Regions from separate parts of the Alkalicoccus luteus genome, predicted to be linked through region 2. Evidence: a T-box and tRNA genes for the amino acid it is inferred to sense, from the RefSeq annotation. Region 2 holds a T-box; the other holds one or more tRNA genes.

Region 1 (7,760 bases), on a different contig from region 2:
CTGCTCGACCGGGAAACGTTTGAGGAAAAGCTTGAGATAAATCTGCGTGAAAAGAACCGCGTACTCGAGCGCATTTATGAAACAGAAGGATGCAAAAAAGAAGATATTCTAAACGAATACTACGAGTACGGGCAGCAGATCGCGAAGTATGTGACAGATACGTCTGTTATTTTAAACGACGGTCTTGATGACGGGCGCCGCGTGCTGTTTGAAGGTGCTCAGGGCGTGATGCTCGATATCGATCAGGGAACGTATCCGTTCGTCACCTCGTCAAACCCGATTGCAGGCGGTGTGACAATCGGCTCCGGCGTTGGCCCATCGAAGATCGACCATGTTGTCGGGGTATCGAAAGCGTACACGACACGCGTCGGCGACGGCCCATTTCCGACAGAACTGAAGGACAGCGTCGGCGACAAGATTCGTGAAGTCGGCAATGAGTATGGGACAACGACCGGACGTCCGCGCCGTGTCGGCTGGTTTGACAGTGTCGTTGTGCGCCATGCTCGACGAGTGAGCGGCATCACTGATCTTTCCCTTAACTCCATCGACGTGCTGACAGGCATTGAAACGCTGAAGATCTGTACCGCATATAAGTACCGCGGTGAGATCATTGAGCATTTCCCGGCAAGCCTGAAGGTGCTCGCTGAGTGTGAGCCTGTATACGAAGAGATGCCAGGCTGGGAAGAAGATATCACCGGTGTCCGTTCTCTGCATGAACTGCCGAGAAACGCCATCTACTACGTAGAGCGCATTTCACAGCTTACAGGAATTCCGCTCTCTATTTTCTCCGTCGGCCCGGACCGCAAGCAGACGAACCTCGTCCGCGGCGTATTCGGCTGATCCGCCTAAATTCGAAAACGATGCAAGAAGCCTGTCAGGTGTCCTGACGGGCTTTTTTTCTTATCTCTGCAGAAGATACAAAACGGAAAGTGAAAAGCACGTAAATCAATCATAAAGTAGTAAATTGGAAGATTTTTCAGAAAATTTGTTTGTCAGCGAATCTGCCGAACTTCCTGCATCCTCTTATTGTCCATGGTTTACTATACGTAATCCTATTACAGAGAGGTGTATGATCATCGAAGCGCAAAAGCGAATGACAGATGTCCTTGTGGAGCAGCAGACAGCCAACGAAGCACCATTGACAATGAAGGAACGACTGGCATCGCTCGGGCCGAGTGCCATTGTAGCAGCCTGTATTATCGGGCCAGGTACAGTAACAACCGTTTCGGTGGCCGGTGCCTCTTACGGCTTTCAAGTGATGTGGGTGCTCGTTCTCGCCTGTATCGCTGCCTACTACTTTCAGCGTCCAATCGTAAAGTTTACGCTCCAGACCGGGATGTCCGCCATGGATGGCATCCGCGTCTACTTGGGAAAGAAAGTATCCATTCCTGTGTACGTTGCGCTTCTGCTCGGTGCGGTTGCGTTTCAGGCAGGTAACTTTATCGGAGCCGCCCTGGCACTGAACTTCTTTCTGCCGGCCGTATCGATTGTCGGCTGGGTGTCCATTCTGGCCTTTATGGCGCTGATTATTGCCTGGGTCGGCGTGTACCGGCTGATTGAAAACATTAACCGCATCATCATCGGTACGATGGTCGGCGCATTTGTTCTCACCGTATTCGTTGCCGGACCGAGCATCACTGATGTGGCAACGACCGGCTTCTCCTTTAACGTGCCGGAAGCGAACTACTGGCTCATTCTCGCACTGATTGCAACGACACTGCCGCCGAATACTGCGCTTGGTCTGTCAGCGTTTATTAAGAGGAAATATGAAAATAATACGACTCTTTCCACTGAAAAAAAGATGCAGCTGTCGTATTTTGATTTGCGGACGAATCTGACAATCGCAGCTGTGATCGCCGTTTCCATTTTGATCTGCGCAGGCAGCACGATTTACCTGACCGGGGCGGAAATCACCGGCGCCGGCGATATGGCGTATCAGCTGACGCCGCTTCTCGGACAGTACGCAGGCGTTCTCTTCGCACTCGGTTTGTTTGCGGCCGGCTTTTCCTCGGGTCTCTTTAACATCACGGTGCAGCCGCACTTGTTTGGCCAGGCTACCGGAACGACAGAAAGCGTGAAAGCACTTCCGAACCGGATTATGATTACCATCGCTGCCGTGCTGCCGATCGTTGTCGTCTTCTTCTTTGGCGGCGCGCCAGTTGAAATGATCATGACTGCCCAGGCGTTAAACGGCCTGCTGCTGCCAATCGTCGTTGGAGCTATCTGGTGGCTCTGTACGAGACGAAAAGAGCTTGGAGATAAGGCAAACAGCCTCCGCGAAAATATCGCTTACGGAGCCGTCATGCTGCTTGTATGCGGTCTTGCCATTCGCGTCTACCTTGATCTGTTCGGCATCATTTAACCGAGCGTGAGCAGCTCATGCCTAGTTACCAGCACCCCCGCCCGACAGATGATGTATCTGACGGGCGGGGGTATTTGCCGGATTCTTAGCTGAAGGAGCAGATGCAAGATCTCCGTGGCAAAACTTTTTAGTGAAAACATATTGCGGCGGTATAAAAAAGATGGTATTATAAAATACGTCGCAAAGGCGGCATGCAAACGTGGCCCGTTGGTCAAGTGGTTAAGACACCGCCCTTTCACGGCGGTAACACGGGTTCGAATCCCGTACGGGTCACCATTTATTTTTTCGCAGAAGCTGTGGGATGCCCGCACTTTTTTTCATGCGACGCCGTTCACCAAATCGGATCCTTTCCAGAAGCCACTAGATAAAGAAAGATTCGCTGCATTCCAATCCTTTTTCTGCAGAGAAGCAAGAAGGTTGAGGAAGCAAGGGAGAAGGCAAGGGAGCTTACTCTGGTAAGTGACCGCAGACGGAGGCCGAAGGTGACGAAAAGATTCGCCGCTTATCTGCAGAAAAAAACCGTTGACTTCTGAATAGGAGCAGCGTATAATAAATTTTGTTGCGGTTCACAACAACCGCACTCTTAATGCCGCGGGGTGGAGCAGTCTGGTAGCTCGTTGGGCTCATAACCCAAAGGTCGATGGTTCAAATCCATCCCCCGCAACCAATTTACATATGATAGCTGGTCTGAAAGAATGGTCCCGTGGTGTAGCGGTTAACATGCCTGCCTGTCACGCAGGAGATCGCGGGTTCGATTCCCGTCGGGACCGCCATTTTTTTTTGCATAAATTGGCTCGGTAGCTCAGTCGGTAGAGCAACGGACTGAAAATCCGTGTGTCGGCGGTTCGATTCCGTCCCGAGCCACCACTTTTTATGCTGGCCTAGCTCAATTGGTAGAGCAACTGACTTGTAATCAGTAGGTTGGGGGTTCAAGTCCTCTGGCCAGCACCACCATCCACAATCCCTATCCGCGCAACGGCGCAGGATAGTTTTTTTGTATATGCTGGTATCGGCCGCGCTTTTCAGTGCGGTTTTTTAGTATTTCCCGGGAAATACCAGACGCCGGCGGGAAATATATTCTTGCGGGTATCTGTGATAGAATGAAGAAGGAATGCAGACAAACAGGAGGGTTCTGTATGGACAAGCAAAAGATTCTTGTTGTAGATGACGAAAAACCAATCGCTGATATATTACAATTTGGACTGGAGAAGGAAGGCTTTGATGTCGTCTGTGCGTATGACGGCAATCAGGCGGTCGAGCTCGTAAAAGAGCACGTGCCCGCACTGATTCTGCTCGATATTATGCTTCCATATAAAGACGGCATGGAAGTGTGCCGTGAAGTTCGCAAAACGTACGATATGCCGATCATCATGCTGACGGCAAAAGACTCGGAGATCGACAAAGTGCTCGGACTGGAGCTTGGCGCGGATGATTATGTCACGAAGCCGTTCAGCACGCGTGAACTTGTCGCGCGGGTAAAGGCAAACCTGCGCCGCAAGCAGAAGACGGAGGAAGTCGATACCGATACGAAAAACATCGAGATCGGACCGCTGCTGATTCAGCCGGATGCTTATCTCGTGACGAAGCGCGGAGAGCCGATTGAACTGACTCACCGTGAGTTTGAGCTGATTTACTACCTCGGCCGTCATTTGGGCCAAGTGATGACGCGGGAGCATTTGCTGCAGGCTGTCTGGGGCTATGACTACTTTGGGGATGTCCGCACCGTGGACGTAACCGTGCGCCGCCTGCGTGAAAAGGTAGAGGATAATCCGAGCAGTCCGACGTGGATCATTACCCGGCGGGGAGTCGGCTATTACTTAAGGCAGGCAGATCAGGAGAGTTAATGCATGAACATGAAAAAAATTCGTTTTTATAAATCGATCCACGTCAAGATCGTGGTCATTTATATGCTTCTCATTCTCATCGCGATGCAGGTCATCGGCGTTTATTTCACGCAGCAGCTGGAAGGACAGCTGGAAAGCAACTTCCGCGATACGCTGAATGAACGGGCCGGACTGCTCGCCTATAACGTCGAGCAGGAGCTGACAGCGGAAGAAGAGGAAGAGGATCAATCACTGGAAGCACGGGTTTCCGCCTTGCTTCGAAGCGACGTATTTAACATGGAAACCGCGGATGTGGAAGTGATTGATCAGAACAGCATAGTGGTGGCTTCGACCAACCCTGCGCAAAGTGTAACGGGACAGCGGGCGCAGGAGCTCAGTGTCAAACAGGCGCTTCTCGGAATTGAGGATACCGAAGGAGAGATTATGCTCAATTCCCTGAACAATCACCGGACGCTCGTCATGGCGCTTCCGGTCACCTCCGACGCCGATGAAGTCGTCGGGGCAGTCTACATCCGTGCATCGATGGAGGCAATGTACGATCAAATCAACGATATCAGCCAGATTCTGTACGCCGGGACGTTTATCGCGCTCGGACTGACTGCTGCACTTGGTATCTTTTTATCCCGGACAATTACCCGTCCGATCGTTGATATGAAAGAGCAGGCGGTCGTCATGGGCCAGGGGGATTTCTCCCGCTACGTAAACGTATACGGGGATGATGAGATCGGTCAGCTTGCGGAAACGTTTAACGATTTGACTGATAAGCTGCAGGAAGCGCACGCGACAACGGAAGGGGAGCGGCGCAAGCTCGCCTCGGTACTTATGTACATGACCGACGGCGTCATCGCGACCGACCGGAACGGCAATGTGATTCTCGTGAACCGCCGGGCGGAGGAAATCTTCGGCAAGCGGCAGGAGGAGCTCGCAGGCAAGGATGTCACCAGCGTGCTCGGACTCGACAAGTTTATGACGCTGAACGACTTGTACCGGTTCCAGGACCCGCTGCTGCTGGACTTCGACGCGCAGGAGGAAGAAATGATCATCGAGGCCAACTTCTCGACGATTGAGAGAGACAACGGAGCAGAGAACGGCCTGATCGCTGTGCTGCACGACGTCACGGAACAGGAGCGCGTCGAAGAAGAACGTCGCGAATTCGTTGCCAACGTTTCGCACGAGCTGCGCACGCCGCTCACGTCGATGAAGAGCTACCTGGAGGCGCTGCAGGACGGCGCCATAAACGATCCGGACATTGCACCGCAGTTTCTGGAAGTGACGTCGAATGAAACGGACCGGATGATTCGCCTCGTCAACGACCTGCTCCAGCTTTCCAAGATGGACAGCAAGGACTACAGTGTGAGCGTTGCGGAAATTGACGCGCCTCAGCTCGTAAATCATGTCATTGACCGGTTTGAGATGACGACGAAAAATCAGGACATTCAGTTCAAGCGGCGGATTCCGGAGGAGGAAATCACCGTGCAGGGAGACCGGGATAAGCTGATGCAGCTGATGGACAACATCGTTTCCAACGCTGTGAAGTACTCACCGGAAGGCGGTACGATTAACGTATCGCTCAAGCAGGAGCAGGAGCGGCTTGTTGTCAGCGTGAAAGACGAAGGGGTCGGCATTCCAAGAGAAAACATTCCACACGTATTTGACCGGTTTTACCGTGTCGACAAGGCGCGGTCCCGCAACCTCGGAGGCACTGGTCTCGGTCTCGCCATTGCGAAGGAAATTGCGATGGCACACGGAGGAAATATCTGGGTCAGCAGTGAATGGGGCAAAGGCACCACCTTCTCCTTCAGTCTGCCGTACGCCCAGGAGGTGGTGACGCAGTAATGCCGTTTATCGAGAACGTCAAAACATTTGTCCTCTGGGCCATGATTTTAACGAGTGTTGTGCTGACTTATCTCGTGTCGACGTATCAGCCGGCATACAATGTCCTGGATCAGGGGGATAACTCCTATATTGAAATTGAAGACATTGGGGAAACGAAGTCGTTTACAGACCTGCTGTATCCGTCTCAGGTCATCAGCCACAGCGGAAGCGACCGCAGCTGGGTGCATCCGGCCGGGGACAACTATTTGGAGATCATGGAGACGCTGCAGGAATTTGAGCTGGAGGAAATGGAGCTGACCGGAAGCCATCATGCGCCGGGCGTGAACCGTTCCTTCAATGGAATGGAGCTCATTTTTGATGAGCCGCTTGAAGGCGACTGGCTGGAGTACCTTGTTGGAATTGACGAAGATATGATTTTAATCGATCGCGTCGACCGCATTATTGTAACGGAAACGAGCGGGGGAACCCCGTCGGATGTAGCGATTCGCTTTGTCGATATGGAAGCGGAAGAGGTGTACCAGTCGCCGACCTCAGTGACGGTCTCTGACCTCGAATCGTTCAGTCAGGGGATTGCCCTTGAAGAGACGGAAGTGGAGCCGCGCGTGTTAAACGAGCGCGACGATTCCAGTTTTCAGCCGGTACGCTACCTGCCGGTGGAGCCGGTGATGGAGCGCGTCTTTACGTATGAAACGACGCATATCGCACCGGACGGATTTATCCACACGCTCTTTACTGATCCGGACTATGTCCGCCAGTATTTCCAGGAGGGCGAAGACAGCTCCTATACAGACGGGACGCGGATGATGGACATGACGAACCGCGGCGCTGTGCTGGAGTATGTCCGGCCGGATCTCACTGCTGGCTCCCAAGTGCCAACGCAGTCGATCGTACGAGCCAGCCAGGAGTTCATTAACGGTCATTTCGGCTGGACCGACGACTTTTATGCAACCTCCTGGAGTGAAGGAGGCAGCAACGACCGGGCCTCGTTTACGATGCACGTGCAGGGCATGCCGGTATTTGATTCGAACGCCGGCAGTGCTTCCCACTACACGATCGACATCACCCGGTCCGGCAATGAAATTATCGAATACTCGCGGCCGATGTTTCAGCTGGAAGAGCGGCCGTTTGAGATCGACACAAACGTGGAGCTGCCGCCGTACAGTGAAGTAGAAACGTATATTGAAGAGGAAATGTCCACTTTCCCGGTGGAAACCGTGGAGGATGCGCGCGTCGCGTACAGCATGAGCCGCCAGAATTCGATCGCCGTATTTGAACCGGTTTGGTTCGTTTATGCCCGGGGCCAGTGGCATGAAGTGGATATGAACAGTGAAAGCGTCACAGAGGAGGTGCTGGAGGATGGACTGGAGCAGGACTAAAACGATTTTCATCGTCACGTTTATGCTGCTCAACATCTTTCTCGGCTATCAGCTGGCCGAAAAGCAGCGCCACGGGGACATCAACGAAATCGAGCAGATGACCCTCGACTCCCAGATTGAAGAGCAGCGCATTACGATTGAATTTGAGGAAACGGAAGAAGAACTGACGGGAGCGCCGATCACCGGCGTGCAGCGTTCGTTTGAAGATGACATCACGTTTTTGGAGCAGACGCTGGAGCGTCAGCAAATTGAGCTGATCGACAGCACGACGCTCTATTCGGAGCTTGATTCACCGTACAACTTTTCTCCGGCGAACCTGTCTGCGAGCACCGAGGCATTTAT
Region 2 (7,760 bases):
TGAGACGAAGCCGGAAAAACGCTATACTGAACTAGAGTACATACTAACGGAATACAGGAGGATGATCGATCATGGATGAAATGCTCAGCATGCTGAAGGATCTGACAGACGCGAACGGCGTTCCAGGTAACGAACGGGAGCCGCGTGACGTCATGAAACGCTACATTGAACCGTTTGCGGACGAAGTCGAAACGGATCAGCTCGGAAGCCTGATTGCGAAAAAACACGGAAGCGTTCAAAACGGGCCGAAAATCATGGTGGCAGGCCACCTCGATGAAATTGGCTTCATGATTACAAATATTGATGACAACGGCTTTTTAAAATTTCAGTGCGTCGGCGGCTGGTGGGAGCAGGTGATGCTGGCTCAGCGTGTCACTGTCATGACCAAGGAAGGCGACATTCCAGGTGTCATCGGCTCGAAGCCTCCGCACATTCTTCCGGCAGAAGCACGAAAAAAGTCGGTTGATAAAAAGGAAATGTTCATTGATATCGGTGCCAAGGACCGGGCAGAAGCAGAATCTTTCGGCGTGCGCCCTGGCGATTCGGTCGTACCGGTTTGTGATTTCACGGTGATGAAAAACGAAAAGTACCTGATGGCTAAAGCGTGGGATAACCGCATCGGCTGTGCGATAGCAATTGAAGTGCTGCGCCGCTTGAAAGACGAAGATCATCCAAACACCGTCTATGGTGTTGGCACCGTGCAGGAAGAGGTTGGCCTGCGCGGAGCAAAAACGTCTGCCAATCAGATTCAGCCGGACATCGGCTTCGGTGTAGACGTGGGAATTGCAGGTGACACACCTGGTGTATCCGACAAAGACGCCCTTGCAAAAATGGGGGAAGGTCCACAGATCATCGTCTATGATGCATCGATGATTTCGCACAAAGGCCTGCGTGATTTCGTAACGGATACAGCAGATGCTGCTGACATTCCGTACCAGTTTGATTCGGTCCCGGGAGGCGGAACAGACTCTGGAGCCATTCATTTAACAGCGAACGGAGTGCCTGCCCTGTCGATCACGATCGCGACACGCTACATTCACACACATGCTGGTATTCTGCACCGGGATGACTTTGAAAACGCAGTGAAGCTAATCGTGGAAGTGATTAAAAAGCTGGATCGCGACACCGTCAACACGATTACGTTCTCGTAATAAGTAATGTGAACCTGCTCCCTGGTAAGGGGGCAGGTTTTTTATACAACCAGGCAGCTGGCTCTATGAAGGAAATTGGGCCTGCACCTGATTTTTTTAAATAAAAGGCAGATGTAGAAGCTTCAGGCTAAATCGCCGGATTGAAAAGAAGCTTCTTTTTATGTTTTATAAACATATTGGAAACGAATCTTTTAACAGGCAGGCTTTTACGTGCCGGACACCAATTAATCATAACTTGGGAGAAGAAAGAGACGTCAGAATAGCAGGACGATGCAATCTCATGTTGACGGGATGGGTCTGTTTCCCTATAATGCAGAGAGTTGTTTACTCTTCGGACGAAAGGAGCCCGCTGTTGAACTATTTTGTTAAACTATCTATTATTGTCGCGGCATCCATTTTACTCGGTTTTGCCTTCAACGTGTTTTTGCTGCCGCATGAAGTCCTGACGGGCGGCGTAACGGGTGTTGCCATGATCTTTGGGCTGATGACACCGGTCAATACAGGGTTTTGGATTATCATCCTGAACATTCCTATTGTCATCTTGGGCTGGATGAAACTCGGAAAAGAGTTTATTATAAACAGTATTATCTCTGTAGCGGTTACATCGGTGTCGATGCTCTACATTCCGATTGTGCAAATCACGGAGGACGCCCTGCTTTCTTCCGTTTGGGGCGGCGTCTTGACAGGGGTCGGCATCGGTTTAATCATTCGCTACTACAGTTCGACAGGCGGTTTTGACGTGATCGGAATCCTGCTCATTAAAAAATGGGACATTCCGCTCGGCGGACTGATTTTTGCGCTGAACTCCGGCGTCGTTGTCCTTTCCGGATTTTTCTTCGGCTGGGAGCTTGCGCTGTATACGATGCTCTCGATCTACATTACGGGAATTGTCATTGACCGGATTCACACCCGCCACGTGAAACTGAACCTCATGGTTGTCACTAGCCACGGGGAAGAGCTCCGGCGTGCGCTGCTGGAAAATCTCGTCAGAGGAATCACCGTGATTGACGGTCAGGGCGCTTACTCCCGTGAGGAGAAAAAAGTGCTTTATACGGTGATCACACGCTACGAGCTGGAAATAATCCGAAATGTGCTGAAGGATATTGATCCGGATGCGTTTGTCAGCATCAGTCAGTCGATGCAGGTGATGGGGAATTTCAGAAAAGACGATTAGTCCGGTATCACTGCCGGCATACAAGAGGGGGGAGTACCGGTGGAAGCTATCTCATCGGTCCAGAATCCACGAATTAAAGCATGGAAAAAACTGCAAAAGAAACGGGAGCGGGACCGCTCCGGCCTCTTTCTCGTAGAAGGCGAGCATCTTGTTGAAGAAGCGTTAAAAGCGGCAGTTTCTGTCAAAGAAATCATCATCCGGGAAGACCGGGAAATCCCGAAGCGCTGGCTCATTGATCATATTGAGCTGGTTTACGTGACGGAGCGGGTGATGACGGAGCTGGCGGAAACAGAGACGCCTCAAGGAATGATTGCAGTCTGCGAAAAGCCCGCGCTCGAAAACATCGTGTTTGAGTCTGGACGCTATCTGCTGCTGGACCGGATTCAGGACCCCGGAAATCTGGGCAGTATGCTCCGGACTGCAGAAGCAGCAGGACTGGAGGGCGTCATTTTTGGTGAGGGCTGCGCGGATCCATTTAACGGAAAAGTTGTTCGTTCCACCCAGGGTGCTATTTTTCATATTTACGTGCAGCAGATGGATCTGCACGATGCGGTGGATCGCTGCAGGGAGAACGGCATTCCCGTTTTTGGAACAAGCTTGAACGGCAGCACATTCACTGCGATAGAGCCGCAGGAATCCTTTGCGCTGCTGATGGGCAATGAAGGGGCAGGCGTCGAGCCGTCCCTGCTCGAGAAGACGGATCAGAATTTGTACATTCCAATATACGGGGAGGCAGAATCCCTGAACGTTGGAGCTGCAGCCGGCATTTTGATCTATCATTTGCGCGGAGATTAAAAAGCAATTGAAAAGCGTCTCCGATCCTTATATAATGAACTACAGATCGAATCATTGAACGCGATGAAGGAGAGCAGTAAGCGGATTCATCTTTTTGCCAGGGAGACAGTGCCGAAGACTGGAAGCACTGTTCGAAAAGAACCGCTGAATTCACTCCCGAGCTGGTGCCGGAGTAAGCTGATCAGCTGAAAAGGCAGCCCGGAAGGAAGACCGTTATCTTCCTGTTTGAGAGAACAGAAGCAGCTGCTTCTGTTAACTAGGGTGGTACCGCGAAGTCTTTTCGTCCCTCGGTCCGGGGCGGGAAGGCTTTTTTTCGTGGCAGGACCCCGATGCAAGAATGGATGACGCGGTTTATATTTGAAGGAGGTAATGACAGTATGCTGGAACGTCTGCAGGAACTGCACGATGAAGCAGTAGTAAAAGTAGCAGAAGCGCAGGACCTTGATTCCCTGCAGCAGGTACGGATCTCTTACCTGGGGAAAAAGGGCCCGATCACAGAAGTGATGAAAGGAATGGGAAAGCTTTCTAACGAAGAGCGCCCGGTCGTCGGCGCAAAAGCCAACGAAGTGCGTCAATCGGTGCAAAAGCTTATTGAAGAGAAGGAGCAGACGCTTCAGGCGGCTGCTGTGCAAAAGCAGCTGGCAGAAGAAAGCATCGATGTGACGCTTCCCGGCAGACCGGTAGCGCGCGGTGCACGTCACCCGCTTACGTCAGTGGTGGAGACGATTGAAGATATCTTTACCGGCATGGGCTTTCAGGTGGCAGAGGGACCGGAAGTGGAAACCGACTATTACAACTTTGAATCACTGAACCTGCCGAAGCACCATCCGGCACGAGATATGCAGGACACGTTCTTTGTCACACCGGATCTGCTGCTGAGAACGCAGACATCCCCCGTGCAGACACGGACGATGGAGAAGCATGAGGGCAAGGGGCCGGTTAAGATCATCTGCCCTGGTAAAGTGTATCGCCGTGACGAAGATGATGCGACCCATTCCCATCAGTTCATGCAGATTGAAGGTCTTGTTGTCGATAAAGGCATCCGTATGAGTGACCTGAAGGGCATGTTTGAAGCCTTTGTAAAAAGTTATTTCGGAGAAGACCGGGACATGCGGCTTCGTCCGAGCTTCTTTCCATTCACAGAGCCGTCTGCTGAGCTGGACGTTTCCTGCGCTATGTGCGGCGGAAAAGGCTGCAGAACGTGCAAGGGAACCGGCTGGATTGAGGTTCTGGGTTCCGGTATGGTGCACCCGAACGTGCTGAAAATGGGCGGATTTGATCCGGAGGTTTATTCCGGGTTCGCATTCGGCATGGGTGTCGAGCGTTTTGCAATGCTGAAATACGGGATCGACGACATCCGTCATTTTTACACGAACGATACCCGTTTCTTGGAACAGTTTATCAGAGAATAGAAAAGCGAAGGAGGAAGCAGCGTGCTTTTATCATATAAATGGCTGAGTGATTATGTGGATTTATCCGGCATTACGCCGGAAAAACTGGCTGAGGAACTGACGCTTCACGGTGTCGAGGTTGATGCCGTTCAGGAGCTTGGAGCAGACATTACGAACCTTGTCGTCGGTAAAGTCGTTTCCTGTGAGCAGCATCCGGATGCGGATAAGCTGAAGGTCTGCCAGGTTGATATCGGGGAAGAAGAAGCCGTTCAGATCGTATGCGGAGCTCCAAACGTGGCGGAAGGCCAGTCTGTGGCCGTTGCCCGTGTCGGAGGCCGTTTGCCTGGCGGGATGAAAATCAAGCGGGCTAAGCTGCGAGGGCAGGTTTCAGAAGGAATGATCTGTTCTCTGCAGGAGCTTGGCTTCGAAGGAAAAGTAGTGCCGAAGAAATACAGCGAAGGCATTTTCGTTTTCCCTGAAGAAGTGGTACCAGGAACAGATGCGAAGGAGCCGCTTGGTCTAGATGACACAGTGCTGGAGCTGGATCTTACGCCGAACCGGTCGGACTGCCTGAGCTATCTGGGAGCTGCTTACGAAGCGGCTGCCGTACTCAACCGCGACGTCTACATGCCTGAGCCTCGCATTGTGCCTGCAAAGGACCGGACCGAGGAATTCGTCAACGTCAGAGTGGAAGCAGATGAATGGAACCCGTACTACGGAGCTACGATGATCCGCGGTGTCCAAGTAAGTGAATCCCCGCTCTGGCTGCAGACCGCGCTGATGGCAAGCGGCGTGCGCCCGCTGAATAACGTAGTCGATATTACGAACTACGTGCTGCTTGAATACGGGCAGCCGCTGCATGCGTTCGACTTTGACCGCTTCGGTTCGGATGAAGTAGTCGTGCGCCGCGCTGAGCAGGATGAAACGATGACAACGCTTGACGGCGAGGAGCGGACTCTGAGCGCCGAGCATCTCGTCATCACGAACGGTACTCGCCCAACGGCACTTGCCGGGGTCATGGGAGGAGCTGACTCTGAGGTGGAAGCAACCTCGGAAAACCTGCTTCTGGAATCGGCTTACTTTAAGCCGGAAACCGTCCGGAAAGCCCAAAAGGATCTCGGCATCCGCAGTGACTCGAGCATCCGCTTTGAAAAAGGAGTAGATCCGAACCGCGTAGCAGCCGCTGGCGAACGTGCCGCTTCTCTCATTCAGCAGCTGGCCGGCGGTGTCGTGTTAGCCGATCCGGTGGAGCACGATACGCTGAACCGCGATGAGCTGGAGCTCGATGTTCAGGCAGACCGGATCAATGCTTCACTGGGCACAGACATGTCAGCAGATGAGATGACGTCGGTGCTGGAACGGCTCCGCTTTCCTGTGAAGGAAAAGAAAGGAACCCTTCACGTGACGGTCCCGACACGGCGGCAGGACATCTCCATCGAACCGGATATCGTGGAGGAAGTGGCTCGTCTTTACGGCTATGACAACATCCCGGTTACACTGCCGAATACGCCGTCGACAAAAGGCGGTCTTACCGTCGCACAAAAGCGAAAGCGCCGCATCCGCCGCTTTTTGGAAAGTGCGGGCATGCACGAAGCAGTAAGCTATTCGTTGACGACAGCAGAAAAGGAAGCACACTTCCGCAGCAAAGAGGAGCCTCGTGTATCAGTCGCTTTGCCGATGAGCGAGGACCGAAGCAGCTTGCGCACGACGCTGATTCCGCATCTGCTGGAAGCGCTCAGTCACAACCGCAACCGGAATTTGTACAACGTATCGCTGTTTGAGCTTGGTTCTGTGTTTCACACGGCTGAAACAGATGTAACGAAGCAGCCTGAAGAAAAAACGTATCTCGCCGGTGCATTTACAGGCTTGTGGGAATCGCATGAGTGGCAGGGAGAAAAGAAGCCGGTCGACTTTTTCGTTGTGAAAGGCGTTGTAGAAGGACTGCTCGCGGAGCTGAAGGCGGAAGTTTCCTTTGAAAAAGCGGAACGAAGCGGATTGCATCCAGGGCGTACGGCTTCTGTGCTGATCCATGATCGTCCGGCAGGCGTCATCGGTCAGCTTCATCCGGATACAGCAAAAGCGTTCTCGCTCCCGGAAACGTACGTCGTAGAGCTCGACATCGACGCCTTGCTGAAGGCAGAGGAAAAAACGGTTCGCTATCGCCCGATTCCGCGCTATCCGTCTGTCGACCGAGACATTGCACTGGTCGTTGATCAAACTGTCAGTGCAGCAGAACTGGAGCGGATTATAAAGGAAAACGGCCAGCCGCTGCTGGATCGGGTGCATCTGTTTGATTTGTATGAAGGCGAGCACATTGCTCCCGGAAAGAAATCAGCTGCCTTCTCGCTCCGTTACTTGGACCGCGACAAGACGCTTACCGAGGAAGATGTAGCGTCCGTCCACCAAAACGTGCTGGACGCACTGGAACAGAAGGCTGGAGCTCAGCTGCGCCAGCAGTAACGCGCGACCAGCTGATCATGATAAACTGCCGAAGAGGGCTCTCCAACGCGGAGAGCCCTCTTCGTTAATACTACCGGTGGTTTATGCGCCAGGCTCATCCGGTCCGTTACGTCTGAACGACGCGGTCCGTATTGGAGAAGTGCCATTTTACGGACTGGCGCAGCGTATCTTCGCCGTGCAGGCGCAGGACGTCGCGGGCGGCCTGGTCGACTTTCGGGCCTGCTCCTTTTGGAATCGGAACGCCAAGCTTTTTCGCCAGCTTGTCCATTTCCTGAAGGAACGCATATCGTGCGAGGATCGAGCCAGCTGCGACAGCCGGGTGCATATCTTCTGCTTTTGTGGCAAAATAGATCGGAATCGAATCCGGCCACTGCTTGCCGCTCTGCTTTAAATAGTTAAAATAGCCTTCCGGTTTGACGAACTGATCGATAAACACGCCGTCGTAGGGTGTTTTGCTTTCTTGGAGCTTCCGGATCACGCCTTTGATCGCCTCGTGGTGAAGGAGAGCCTTCATCCGGCCTTGGTTCATGCCCTGCTGCTGAAGCTCATTGTATTTTTCGTTGCGTAAAATGGTCAGACTGTATGTGCATTGCTTCAATAGCTTTGGCGCGGTCTGGCGGATTTCCGGATCGGTAATCGTTTTGGAATCACGCAGGCCGAGCGCTTCGGTCTGTTGAAGCTGATCGCTCGTTAAATGAACGGCCACGACCGTCATCGGACCAAAGTAATCTCCAGTACCGGTTTCATCGCTTCCAATGACAGACAAAGAGCGAATATCAGCAGGCGGAG

What was found. The T-box of region 2 lies ahead of pheS (phenylalanine--tRNA ligase subunit alpha). A T-box ahead of a tRNA ligase gene usually reads a tRNA of that ligase, here a tRNA-Phe.
Region 1: it encodes a tRNA-Phe, which carries the amino acid that the T-box ahead of pheS (phenylalanine--tRNA ligase subunit alpha) is inferred to sense. The anticodon was not compared.

What each region holds. Positions count from the first base shown of each region.
Region 1 covers NZ_JBPZEY010000010.1:33,647-41,406, forward strand. The annotation lists gene ACSZLD_RS13275 (adenylosuccinate synthase) at 1-840, shown strand, start outside; gene ACSZLD_RS13280 (Nramp family divalent metal transporter) at 1,070-2,362, shown strand; tRNA gene ACSZLD_RS13285 (tRNA-Glu) at 2,564-2,638, shown strand; tRNA gene ACSZLD_RS13290 (tRNA-Met) at 2,953-3,029, shown strand; tRNA gene ACSZLD_RS13295 (tRNA-Asp) at 3,060-3,135, shown strand; tRNA gene ACSZLD_RS13300 (tRNA-Phe) at 3,154-3,229, shown strand; tRNA gene ACSZLD_RS13305 (tRNA-Thr) at 3,238-3,313, shown strand; gene yycF (response regulator YycF) at 3,499-4,206, shown strand; gene walK (cell wall metabolism sensor histidine kinase WalK) at 4,216-6,042, shown strand; gene ACSZLD_RS13320 (YycH family regulatory protein) at 6,042-7,418, shown strand; gene ACSZLD_RS13325 (two-component system regulatory protein YycI) at 7,399-7,760, shown strand, end outside.
Region 2 covers NZ_JBPZEY010000001.1:193,087-200,846, reverse strand. The annotation lists gene ACSZLD_RS01050 (M42 family metallopeptidase) at 72-1,151, shown strand; gene ACSZLD_RS01045 (YitT family protein) at 1,504-2,325, shown strand; gene ACSZLD_RS01040 (TrmH family RNA methyltransferase) at 2,365-3,120, shown strand; T-box leader at 3,175-3,411, shown strand; gene pheS (phenylalanine--tRNA ligase subunit alpha) at 3,498-4,532, shown strand; gene pheT (phenylalanine--tRNA ligase subunit beta) at 4,554-6,971, shown strand; gene rnhC (ribonuclease HIII) at 7,078-7,760, opposite strand, start outside.